Regions from separate parts of the Colwellia sp. SU-HH01217 genome, predicted to be linked through region 3. Evidence: predicted binding sites of a transcription regulator. Region 3 holds the regulator's gene; each other region holds the start of a gene.
The links. The regulator sigma-54, encoded in region 3, starts transcription at its own class of promoters, with help from an activator protein. The targets are predictions, from matches to a motif close to GTTGGCACGNNNNTNGNNT.

Region 1 (3,220 bases), on a different contig from region 3:
CTGCGCTTTCTTCAGCTTTGTCAGCCGAATCTTCTGGTGCAGCAGCGGATGCTAACAAGGCGTCTATATCGTCTGGATCGGTTACATCTGCGCTTTCAGTTTCATTATTAGCTGCTTCTTCTGGCGCAGCAGCAGACGCTAACAAAGCGTCTATATCGTCTGGATCGGTTACATCTGCGCTTTCAGTTTCATTATTAGCTGCTTCCTCTGGCGCAGCAGCAGACGCTAACAAAGCGTCTATATCGTCTGGATCGGTTACATCTGCGCTTTCTTCAGCTTTGTCAGCCGAATCTTCTGGTGCAGCAGCGGACGCTAACAAGGCGTCTATATCGTCTGGATCGGTTACATCTGCGCTTTCTTCAGCTTTGTCAGCCGAACCTTCTGGTGCAGCAGCGGACGCTAACAAGGCGTCTATATCGTCAGGGTCGGTTACATCTGCACTTTCTTCAGCTTTGTCAGCCGAATTTTCTGGTGCAGCAGCAGACGCTAACAAGGCATCTATGTCGTCTGGATCGGTAACATCTGCACTTTCAGTTTCATTATTAGCTGCTTCTTCTGGTGCGGCAGCAGACGCTAACAAGGCGTCTATGTCGTCAGGATCGGTAAGCTCTGCGTTTTCTTCTGCATTTTCTTCTGCATTTTCTTCTGCATTTTCTTTAGCACCATCAACCGCTTCAGGTTCCAACACATCATCAATATCAACAATCTCTTCGGCTTCATCATCTAAGTCGTTTAAATTACCGAGTAAATCATCCAAATCGCTTTGATCTAACTGCCCATTTTCTAAAGCTTCTATTTCTTCTTCAAGATTATCATCTTCTGTTTCACTATCTTCATCGTCATCTAATCCAGAAAGTAAAGAATCTAAATCACTTTGATCTAATTCTCCGCCAGGAAGTTCATTATCTTCATCGTCATCTAAAATAATGTCTTCTAGATCATCTAAGTCGTCTAAATCATCCAGATCGGCTAAGTCATCTACATCACTTTCATCATCGAGATGGATCACGTCATCAGAAAGTAATTCTTCAGATTCTGTTAAATCAATTGAAAGCTCATCATCAAGAGATAATTCGTCATCAAGTGATAACTCATCATCTAAGGACAATTCATCGTCGAGTGACAGTTCATCATCTAAGGATAACTCTCCATCAAGTGAAAGCTCATCATCAAGATCTTGATTTAAGACTAATTCTTCAGCTGGAGCTTTCTCTTTTACTGCTGGCTTTTGTTCAATATTGTCGTTAGTTGAATTTTCTTTGTTTCGTCTACTGTAAAAAAACATAAATAAACTAATAAGAAGTAAAGCAGGAAGAGTACCTAACAAAACAGTAAAATATGGGCTAGAAGTAAAATCTTGACCGCGTAACTTTTCCTGCTCTTCTAACAACTGCCTAGCTTGATCGCGAGCATTAGCTTCTGCCATTAATCGCTGTAGTTGGGTAACTATTTCATTTAATTTTTTAATTTCAGCATCTTTGGCAACGTCTTCTTGAACAACGTCCACTCTTTTACCTACCGATAAAATATCAGAGCGTAATTCCTGGTTCTCTTTTAACAGTGCTTGTACGCCATCAATCGAATCTAAGACATCATTTTGAATAGTTTCAAACTGTTGCTTTTGCGCATCGCCCAAGGTTTTTAATTGATCATTAATTTCAGTTTTAGCACTATCTAAATCTTTTTGTTTAACTGATAACTCTTTAGGAGCTGTTGGTGAATCGACAGTTTTTTCTTTTTTAGCTGAAACACTCTCCCAACGTTTAGCATCTGAGTTTGCTTTAATTTTTGCTGAGTTATCATTAATCGAACGCATCACATCAACGTCAGGAATGTTAATGATTTGCCCTTCAACAAGGTGGTTAATATTATCTTCTGCAAAAGCTTGGGGATTAGTTAGAAATAACGCCTGCATAACCTGATAAACAGTAAGGTTAGGCTCAGGTCTTACTCTTAGAGCAATATTCCATAGAGTATCTGTAGAGTTTATCGGGCCATATTGTGCAAGAGGATCCTTGTCTGTCGCTTTTGGACCTCGAATACTGATCCCTACACTTTCTTCAGCAACCGCTGAATAATTCCATGAGAGCATTCCTATTATAATAACCTGCCACAGGCACAGGCTTAACAATCGTTGCATCGAGGCTTTCCTAATTATTTTTGTAATGATAACAATACCAGTTTTTCTTTATCCATTATCGCTTAAAATAAGCGAAATAGTACTAAGCAACTGAACAAGTTCATATTTTATAATGCGCCAAAGATTTGTCACATTCAAGACCATAGAAATATAGCAAATTTTATTCCAACTATAAAACAATGACCTTTTACATTTATATATATATCACTAACGATGTGATCATTTCTGCTGGCTAAAATAATCAACTACTGCGTTACTTATTTAATATGTAGAACAACTAATTATTAAAATAAATATTTTATCTTTTGTCATTTTTCCTGCGTATAAAGTAGATCACCTAATTAATGAAATTGGCATTACTTCTAAAGATTAATCTTTAAAATAAAAAAATCAGAAACTTGTCATTGTATATTAACGACTCGTTTCTGATTTTCTTTAGAAAACAGTAAATAATACTTAATTACGCATTATTTATGAAAGATACTCTTTAACAAGTAATTCAGCAATTTGAATACTATTAGTAGCAGCGCCTTTACGAACGTTATCAGCAACTATCCACATATTGATACCGTTACTGTGACTAACATCTTCTCGAATACGACCAATGAATGTTTCATCTTTACCGCTTGCATCACCAATTTGTGTTGGGAAGTCTTCATCGTTCTCGCACACAACAATACCTTCGGCTTGACTGAGTAAAGCTTTCACTTCATCTGCCGATATTTGAGACGTTGTTTCAATGTGCAATGCTTCACCGTGGCCAAAAAATACAGGAACACGAACAGCAGTTGGGTTAACTAGTACGCTGTCATCGCCTAAAATCTTTTTGGTTTCCCAAACCATTTTCATTTCTTCTTTGGTGTAACCGTTATCAAGAAACACATCGATTTGCGGTATAACGTTAAAAGCAATTTGACGTGAAAAGTTCTTAGGCTCTACAGGTTTGCCACTTAAAAGATCAGCTGTTTGCTTAGCCAATTCATCCATTGCCTCTTTACCACCACCAGAAACAGATTGATAGGTACACACGTTAACTCGTTCAATACCGACTGCATCATAAATTGGTTTTAACGCCACCAT
Region 2 (3,220 bases), on a different contig from region 3:
TGCTGCTTCTTCTGCCGGTAAGTCGTATAAATCTTTATCCATAGCATCGCCAGGGTGGATTTTATTTTTAATACCGTCAAGGCCAGCCATTAATAAAGCAGTGAAAGCTAAATATGGGTTAGCTGCTGGATCAGGGAAGCGAGCTTCAATACGCATAGCTTTTGGAGAAGGAACAATTGGAATACGAATAGACGCAGAACGGTTACGAGCTGAATAAGCAAGCATTACCGGTGCTTCAAAATGAGGAACTAAGCGCTTATAAGAGTTAGTTGAAGGGTTAGTAAATGCATTAAGTGCTTTAGCATGCTTGATGATACCGCCAATGTAGTAAATAGCTAATTCAGATAAACCGCCGTATTTATCACCAGCAAATAAGTTTACACCGTCTTTCGCTAATGATTGGTGAACATGCATACCTGAACCGTTATCGCCAACAAGTGGTTTAGGCATAAAGGTAGCTGTTTTGCCGTATGCATGAGCTACGTTATGAACAACGTATTTATAAATTTGAACTTCATCGGCTTTTTTAACTAAAGTATTAAAACGGCAAGCGATTTCATTTTGACCACAAGTAGCAACTTCATGATGATGTGCTTCAACAACTAAGCCCATTTCTTCCATAACTAAACACATCGCAGAACGTAAGTCTTGTGATGAATCCACTGGTGATACTGGGAAATAACCGCCTTTAACACCAGGACGATGTCCCATGTTGCCTTCTTCGTATTCTGTACCTGAATTCCAAGCAGCTTCTTTGTCATCAATTTTGTAGAAAGAACCGCTCATGTCAGTACTAAAACGTACGTCATCAAATAAGAAGAACTCTGGTTCAGGACCAATTAATACAGTATCTGCAATACCCGTGCTACATAAATATTCTTCAGCACGCTTTGCAACAGAGCGTGGATCGCGGCTATAACCTTGCATTGTATTTGGTTCAACAATGTCACAACGGATATTTAAAGTTACCGCATCAGTAAATGGGTCTAATACCACAGAATCAGCATCAGGCATAAGCACCATGTCAGACTCATCTATACCTTTCCAGCCTTCAATAGATGAACCATCAAACATTTTTCCATCTTCGAAAAAATCTTCATCAACTTGGTGATGAGGAATTGAAACATGTTGTTCTTTACCTTTCGAATCAGTAAAACGAAGGTCTACAAATTTAACATCCTGTTCTTTGATTAGATCTAAAACTGCTTGTGACATAAATTGTCTCCGATATTTTTAGTAAGTTTATGTATAAATTAATCTGTTAGCCCTATAAAGCTAGAACCATGCCAATGATAATGTTATTGATATTTAAGACTTTTTTGTTTTCCTTATCCATCTTTTGCACTGTGTTGGTGCGTTCGGTGGATCAGGTTGGTGCACTCTGGTTTTTGTTGCACTAAATGTAAGCTATAGCTTAACGATAGTTGGTAAAATAGCCATCTTTTTTGATATAAAACTAATTGTTATCTTTATTTGAATTACTCCTGTATAATATGCGCCCAATTAAAGCCCTATTAAATTTTTGAAATATTCTAGAGCTATTTTAGAATTATTTTTATTAAAGTGAGTAACGCCAGTGTTAGATAAATTACGTAATGTAGCCATCATCGCCCATGTCGATCATGGTAAAACCACCTTAGTTGATAAGTTACTTGAGCAATCAGGGACTTTGGATGCACGTGTAGGGCATGACGAACGTGTAATGGATTCAAATGATATCGAAAAAGAACGTGGTATTACGATTCTAGCCAAGAATACGGCTGTAAACTGGAACGATTACCGTATTAATATCGTAGACACTCCTGGTCACGCCGATTTCGGTGGCGAGGTTGAGCGTGTTATGTCGATGGTTGATTCAGTGTTATTAATTGTTGATGCTCAAGAAGGCCCTATGCCACAAACGCGTTTTGTTACGCAAAAAGCTTTTGCTCAAGGGTTAAAGCCTATTGTTGTTATTAACAAAATTGACAAGCCAGGTTCTCGTCCTGATTGGGTAATGGATCAAGTATTTGAATTGTTTGATAACCTTGGCGCTACAGATGAACAACTTGACTTTAAAGTTGTCTATGCATCAGCAATCAATGGTTGGGCTACATTAGATGAAGGTGAAACAGGCACAGACATGATGCCATTGTTTAACACTATTGTTAGCGAAGTTCCTTCACCACAAGCTGATCCAGATGGTGCCTTCCAAATGCAAATTTCTCAACTTGATTACAGCTCATATTTAGGTGTAATTGGTGTTGGACGAATCACTCGTGGTAGCGTTAAGCCTAACCAACAAGTGACAGTAAAATGTGCAGCAGGCAACCTACATAACGGTAAAGTTGGTAAAGTGTTTGGTTACCTAGGACTTGATCGCCATGAAACAGAGCTAGCTCAAGCAGGTGACATTATTGCGATTACCGGTTTAGGTGAGTTAAAAATTTCAGATACGATTTGTTGTCCAAATGAAGTTGAAAGCTTACCAGCGCTTTCAATCGATGAGCCGACTATCAACATGACTTTCCAAGTAAATACTTCACCATTTTGTGGTAAAGAAGGTAAGTTTGTTACTTCAAGAAACATTAAAGATCGTTTAGAAAAAGAATTAGTACATAATGTTGCGCTTCGTGTTGAGCAATTAGATGATCCGGATAAATTTAAAGTATCAGGCCGTGGTGAACTTCACCTAGGTATATTAATTGAAAACATGCGTCGTGAAGGTTATGAGTTAGCGGTATCTCGTCCAGAAGTTATTGAACGTGAAATTGACGGCGTATTACACGAACCTTATGAAACGGTAACGATTGATGTGGAAGAACAGCATCAAGGTTCCATCATGGAAAAAATGGGTGTTCGTAAAGCTGAACTAACAGACATGGCACCAGATGGTACTGGCCGTATCCGTATGGATTTCATTATGCCAAGTCGTGGTTTAATCGGTTTCCAAACTGAATTTATGACATTAACGTCAGGTTCAGGCTTAATTTATCATACGTTCTATGAATATGGCCCCCATAAAGGTGGCGATATTGGTCAACGTTTAAATGGTGTAATGATAGCGAATGCGACAGGTAAAGCATTAACCAACGCATTATTTAATTTACAATCTCGCGGACGCATGATGATCGGTCATGGATTAGAAATCTATGAAGGACAGATTATCGGAATTCATAGTCGTGATAACGATTTAACTGTTAATGCACTTAAAGGTAAGCAGTTAACTAACGTTCGTTCA
Region 3 (3,220 bases):
CGATTCCATTACCAATGCCTGTGCTACCCATTCTTTCCCTGGTCATTAGGCTTTCAAGTAACTGGTGCTGATCTAAGCCGGAAATTTTATTAACCGCAATGGAGCAAACTTCTTCAAGAATACGTTTTTTACTATGGATACTCACTAAACAGTGGGTACAGTCTTTGGTTAGGATATCTTGCAACTTCATCATATATTTCTGCGGTTTATCAATATTCATTGGTACACCTTTTTAGTTACTGTCACTGGGTAGGATCAGCAAATAAAAAAGTGATTGTGAGCTTGTGCCAATCTAATGGTGATTGACTTTGCCTTTGTATTTTAAAATTTGTTTATCAAGTTTATCTATTAACAAGTCTATCGATTTATACATGTCTTCATTCGCTGATGAAGCAAAAACTTCACTACCTTTAAGGTGCAAGGTTGCCTCGGCACTTTGCTTGAGTTTTTCTACAGTGAGCACAATGTGGGCGTTATTGATTTGATCAAAATGACGCTCTAATTTAGAAAATTTGTTATTGACATACTCTCGTAGAGAACTCGTGATTTCAACATGGTGGCCAGTAAGATTAATTTGCATAAACGAGATCCTTATTAATTAAAAATTTCAAATAGTATTAAAGTAAACTTTTTCGTTGATTCGAAGGCGGAATAGTTAAAGATTCACGGTACTTAGCAATAGTTCTTCTAGCTACGTTGATCCCTTGATCTGCTAAAAGCTCTGCTATTTTGCTATCACTTAATGGTTTAGACGGTATTTCTGCGGCAATCAGCTTTTTAATTAAGGCTCTGATGGCCGTTGATGAACATTCGCCGCCATTTTCAGTGCTAACATGGCTAGAAAAGAAATATTTGAGTTCAAAAATTCCTCTAGGGGTATGCATATATTTTTGTGTGGTAACACGCGATATGGTTGATTCGTGCATATCAACAGCTTCGGCAATATCATTTAACACCATAGGGCGCATTGCTTCTGGCCCATGCTCAAAAAACCCTTGTTGCCGCTGCACGATACAGTTTGAGACTTTCAATAAGGTATCGTTGCGTTGCTCAAGTGACTTAATGAACCATTTAGCTTCTTGTAAGTTAGAACGAATAAATTGATTATCACTGGAAGATTTCATCGTCCGAGTTAATGCCGCATACTGCTGATTGATAGATAATTTAGGTGCGGTATCAGGATTGAGTTCAACCATCCAACGACCATTTTTCTTTTCTACAGAAACATCAGGAATGACATACTGATCATCACTTTTAATGACCGCATCGCCAGGACGAGGGTTAAGCGTTTGAATAAGACGAATAACTTCCCGAAGTTGATCTTCTTTTAACTTGGTTTTGCGCATTAGTTGGCGGTAATCACGGCTGCCAAGTAAGTCAATATGTTCACTGATAACTAATTTACACTCAGCTATCCAAGGTGTCGACGGTTCAAATTGGTTCAATTGAATCAATAAACAATCGGCAATTGAACGAGCAGCAACACCGATTGGGTCAAACATATTGATACGTTTCAATACCGCTTCAACTTCATCTAATTCGACATCCTCTTTGGCAATACTCTCAAGAATGTCTTCACAGCTTACGGTGAGGTATCCTGCATCATCAACAGCGTCAATTATTGCAGTTGCAATAGCTCTATCAGTGTCGCTAAAAGGAGTTAATTGCATTTGCCAATGTAAATGGTCTTGAATAGAGTCTTGAGTTTCACCTTGGTAGGTGTAATCTTCTGATGGTGCTGAGTTACTGACACCTGAGCTAGCTGTTCCTGCGCTATATGAATCATCCCAAGTTGTGTCCATATTTAACTCATCTGGAATGTCATTCTTTTCCATAGCTTCTGTTGTACTAATTTCATCGATAGTTGGGGTGGAGTCTTCACTACCGTCACTCGTTTTACTTTCATTAGCACTTGCAGAAGGGTTATGACCTTCTTCTATATGATCCGCTTTATTTTCGTTTGAAGCCGGTCCACTTTCATCCACTTCTAATAGTGGATTGCTTTCAAGCGCTTCTTGAATTTCTTGTTGGAGATCTAACGTTGATAACTGCAACAGCTTTATTGCTTGTTGCAGTTGTGGTGTCATGGTTAAATGTTGTCCAATACGGAGTTGTAATGTAGGGCGCATTTACCTTTATAAATTTCCTAGTTAGTTTAAATAAAGCATAGTTTACGTTATTGAGAAAAGGTGTCTTTTCTTAAAATAAATTTACTTATTTGTATTCCATCACTATAACGTGAATTGTTCACCTAGGTATACATCTCTTACGTGTTGATTCGCAAGTATTTGTTCTGCATTACCTTCGGCAATTAATTCACCATGACTTACAATATAAGCGTGTTCACAAACATCGAGAGTTTCTCTGACATTATGATCGGTAATAAGTATGCCAATACCACGCTCTTTTAAATGGATAATAATCTTTTTTATATCGCCTACTGAAATAGGATCAACACCTGCAAAAGGCTCATCTAGTAAGATAAACTTGGGATCGGCAGCTAATGCTCTTGCTATTTCTACCCGTCGGCGTTCACCACCAGATAAACTCATACCTAAATTATCTTTGATATGGCTGATATGAAACTCTTCTAATAAATGTGCGAGTTTTTCATCACGCTCAACCTCTGTTAGTTCTTTTCTAATTTGAAGTATCGCCATGATATTTTCGGTGACGGATAGTTTTCGAAAAATAGATGCTTCCTGAGGTAGATAGCCAATACCTTTGCGTGCTCTTTCATGCATCGGCGATAGAGTAACATCTTCATCGTTCAAGACAATGCTGCCACTGTCATTGGGAACTAAACCGACAATCATATAAAAAGACGTGGTTTTTCCTGCACCGTTTGGCCCTAATAACCCGACAATTTGGCCTGCTGCCACTTTTAAGCTGACATCCTTAACCACTAAACGTTTTTTGTAAGATTTAGCCAAACCATTGGCGATAAGTGTCGCAGTCATATACTAAGGAGTTACCTTTTTTTGAGGTTGTAATACGGTTGAGGTTTTCTCGTTTTGATTGCCAATGGCATCAAGTTTCTCGGTAAGAGTGTTATAAGTAATTTGGCTACCTTTAACTTCACTACCCGCTTGTTGAAGCAGGGCATTCCCCGAGATAACTAATGAATGTATTGCCGGTTCATAGGTAATCTCGTCTGCTTGGAGTGATATTTTACTACCATCAGCTAGGGTTTGCTCGAACCTTGCTGGGTTTCCTTTGG
Region 4 (3,220 bases), on a different contig from region 3:
ATCATCCCCTGTAATTTTTGAGATTAACGAATCATCAGTAATGTAATACACCGTTTTTCTAGGGAAAGGACTCCGGATCCTTGCGTCTTTTTTTAAGAGCGGTAAAGTCGACTCATACATTGAACCACCTAGTTCAGCATTTAATAGCTGGTGCCCTCTGCAAATGCCTAAAATAGGAAGATTATTATCTAACGCATAATGAATAAATTTAATTTCCATATCATCACGTTCTTTATCGTGTCCTGATGAACTAAAATGATTTAATAACTCCATCGGATACAATAAACACTCTTTTAGTTTTACCCACAATGTGCGCTTTACAGGCGAAACCTCTGCTTTTATATAGTGTTCTGGATGAATATCTGACCCACCGCCAATAATAACGCCGTCATAGTCAAGTACACCGTCAAAGGTATCAGGTGTGACTCTAACTGGTTTTCCACCAGCAATACGTACATTAATAGCAGTAAACAACCAAGCAATCGTCCCCGATTGATTAGGCCCTGTAATAGCGATTTTAGGTGTTGATTTGTTAGTCAAAAATACTCCTTGGCATGAATAATTGCGCTAAATTGACAAGCTGAATGCGGATAAACACAGATAAAAATAAAAACCGCGCCCAAATAGGCGCGGAATTAATGTATGAGTAAAGTTTAGTTTCGTGCGACTAAGTCTCTTACTTCCAACTTGTTAATAACACGTGTTACATCATCAGTGTTTTTAGCAATAGTTACGGCAAGATCTCGCTCAGAATCTGATCCTACTTTACCTTCTAGCGTTACCACGCCATTTTCAACATCAACCTCGATGTCTAATCCACTGACTTGCGACTCTATCAACAACCTTGTTTTCACTACGGTTTCAACTTTTGAGTCTTTGAGACCTTGCATCATTTCACTGTCTTCATCTTGTGGTTTCTCATCAACAACTGTCAGCATATTGTCCACTTTACTTACACCATCAAGCGAAGCTACAAGCTCACCAGCCAAGGCTTTGTCGACAGAATTATTTACCTTACCCGTTAGAATAACCGTACCGTTTTTTACATCGGTATTGATATCGAAAGAGTTTAAATTTTTATTAAAAAGAAGTGTTGATTCAGCTTTTCCATCAATCCACGCATCTTTAGCACTATCTTTCCATGTGTTTTCTGCATTTGCAGTTAAAGAAGCTGTACTAATAGCAGTTGCGATAATAATTGAAAGCGTTGTGTGTTTCATAAATTTTCTCCTGTTAAAAGTTCACAGTGTTTAATGCTAATACAATGCCAAAACTTAAGTGATTATAAAATAAGGAGTTTATGAAAATTTCATGGTAACTATAGAAAATATTATGTAACAAATGCCTATCAATAGGTAATTTTTACACGTGGTTGTTTTAGGATTGAATTTAGTAACTATTTGTCTAAATTTTGAAAAATTAAGGCGATTCTATCGTTAATTTCTTTTAAATCGCCCTCTGCTATCGCTTGACTGCTTTGGTGTGCTTCTATCATTTTAGTTTGACTAATCACGAACTGTTTTTGTGCGTCGTTTTTAGCAAATAACATTAAGTTATTTAAGGACTCAAGTAGCCTAATTGTTACAGCTATATCATCACTTGCATGCTGTCTAATTTTTTCAAATGCTGCTTTAGCAATATCAGTAAAACTTAAAACCTTGCAAACTAACCTTAATACATCATCTTTGTCATACCGTAAATTTTCTGGAAATGTTCTAGAAGTTAACTCACACAAAACTGAGTTGAGTTTATCAACACAAGTTATTGCCGTATAAGGGTCGTTAATTCCGGGGGAAAGGGCTCGTAAAGCAACTTCAACAAGTTGATGAATAGCAAACTCTGGATCTTGAACAGGGGTCCTATACGAACCCAAGACAATTTTATTGGCTACATGTTTAACGACACTTTCATCTACTGCCTGATCACTGTGAATATGTGCTATTACTGAGTTTTTAACCACAAAATTCCCTGGTATGAATTTACATTCAATTAAAATATTTTTTTCAATTGCTAGGGCTAGCAATAGCTTGTGATCTGTCGTTTGAATATAACCGCTACAATGTGCAAGCACTTTTACCGGAGCTATTTTACCTTTCAAATCAGTCTCTTTATCATCTGACTTATTTGCTTGCTCTGATTCCTCTTTAGTGAGAGGAAATAAATTCGCGATACTTTTTTGAAGTTCTTGGTATACATCGTTTATCACCACATCTGCTTGAATAGATTTAGAAACATGATGAATAAAATAAATTAAAACGCCAACGCTACAACAGGTCATTAATAATGCAATAACGACCGTTAGCCCTGGTTTAAAAGCATAAGGCTCTTGAAAGCTAAGCGCACAAAAGACAAGAATACAAAATAAAAAATTAGAAATGAAAAAACCAAGAACAACTTGCGTTCCTTTATCCATCATAAAGTTGCGTAGCAAACGTGGGCCAAACTGTGATGAAGCTAGAGTTAAAGCAACAATTGTCATAGAGAAAGCAATACTAGTAACCGTAATCATCGCCCCTGCTATGGTTCCTAGCAAAGATCTTGTTGAACTAATATCCATACTATAAATAAGAGGAATTGATAGCTGAGCACTGTCTATAAAAACGGCGTCAATATAAACAGAAAACACCGCTAGCACTATTGACGACAACACCATAAAGCTAGGTAAAAACCAAAAACTAGTACGCGCTTTTTCTATTATCGGCGCATATTTTAAAATATTAATTCGCACTCTGTAGCCTCTTTAACACGTAACTTAATCACTTAACTCTACAACAAAAAGGACAGTTAAGGTTCAATTTAACAATATAGTGTAAAGCTGAAACTTAAAAGAGCTTAAATAACATCGAAGTTAGCGTTGAGGTTGACGATAAAGGCTTAGTCGAGGACATACCGCTTAAAGCTCCTAATGAAAACATAGTGACTAAACCCATTGGCGAAGAGATCAGTTTCTCACTTTTTATTTTTGCATTGTTAAACTGCCTATTCGTGTACTTTTTGGCCAATTCAGCATTAATACTTGCTTGTTTTAGTTTTAACTTATCTTTTCTCAAAGGATCAAACATAGGTCCTCCTTATATTTATGACTGTTCAGTATCAGGATCAGAATTAAATATGAGATCTGCCGATGTTTTCATACCGATCGATTGAATTGCTGATACGAATATTTTTTTGCAGATTATCAGCGCAGTAAAATTAAGGCCGAGTACGATTAAAATACACC

Region 1: a site for sigma-54 is predicted at 2,292-2,310, ahead of AC27G3_RS10495 (FimV/HubP family polar landmark protein). Genes of this name have one in related genera too.
Region 2: a site for sigma-54 is predicted at 1,273-1,291, ahead of glnA (glutamate--ammonia ligase). Genes of this name have one in related genera too.
Region 4: a site for sigma-54 is predicted at 1,254-1,272, ahead of AC27G3_RS16290 (BON domain-containing protein). Genes of this name have one in related genera too.

The regions. Positions count from the first base shown of each region.
Region 1 is NZ_BAAJLX010000007.1:34,325-37,544, reverse strand. It holds gene AC27G3_RS10495 (FimV/HubP family polar landmark protein) at 1-2,092, opposite strand, end outside; gene AC27G3_RS10490 (aspartate-semialdehyde dehydrogenase) at 2,612-3,220, opposite strand, start outside.
Region 2 is NZ_BAAJLX010000010.1:5,470-8,689, forward strand. It holds gene glnA (glutamate--ammonia ligase) at 1-1,215, opposite strand, end outside; gene typA (translational GTPase TypA) at 1,577-3,220, shown strand, end outside.
Region 3 is NZ_BAAJLX010000001.1:373,484-376,703, reverse strand. It holds gene ptsN (PTS IIA-like nitrogen regulatory protein PtsN) at 1-220, opposite strand, end outside; gene hpf (ribosome hibernation-promoting factor, HPF/YfiA family) at 293-580, opposite strand; gene AC27G3_RS01605 (RNA polymerase factor sigma-54) at 618-2,129, opposite strand; gene lptB (LPS export ABC transporter ATP-binding protein) at 2,232-2,960, opposite strand; gene lptA (lipopolysaccharide transport periplasmic protein LptA) at 2,964-3,220, opposite strand, start outside.
Region 4 is NZ_BAAJLX010000017.1:3,715-6,934, reverse strand. It holds gene AC27G3_RS16295 (gamma-glutamyl-gamma-aminobutyrate hydrolase family protein) at 1-540, opposite strand, end outside; gene AC27G3_RS16290 (BON domain-containing protein) at 654-1,220, opposite strand; gene AC27G3_RS16285 (DUF2254 domain-containing protein) at 1,397-2,728, opposite strand; gene AC27G3_RS16280 (hypothetical protein) at 2,823-3,062, opposite strand; gene AC27G3_RS16275 (hypothetical protein) at 3,078-3,220, opposite strand, start outside.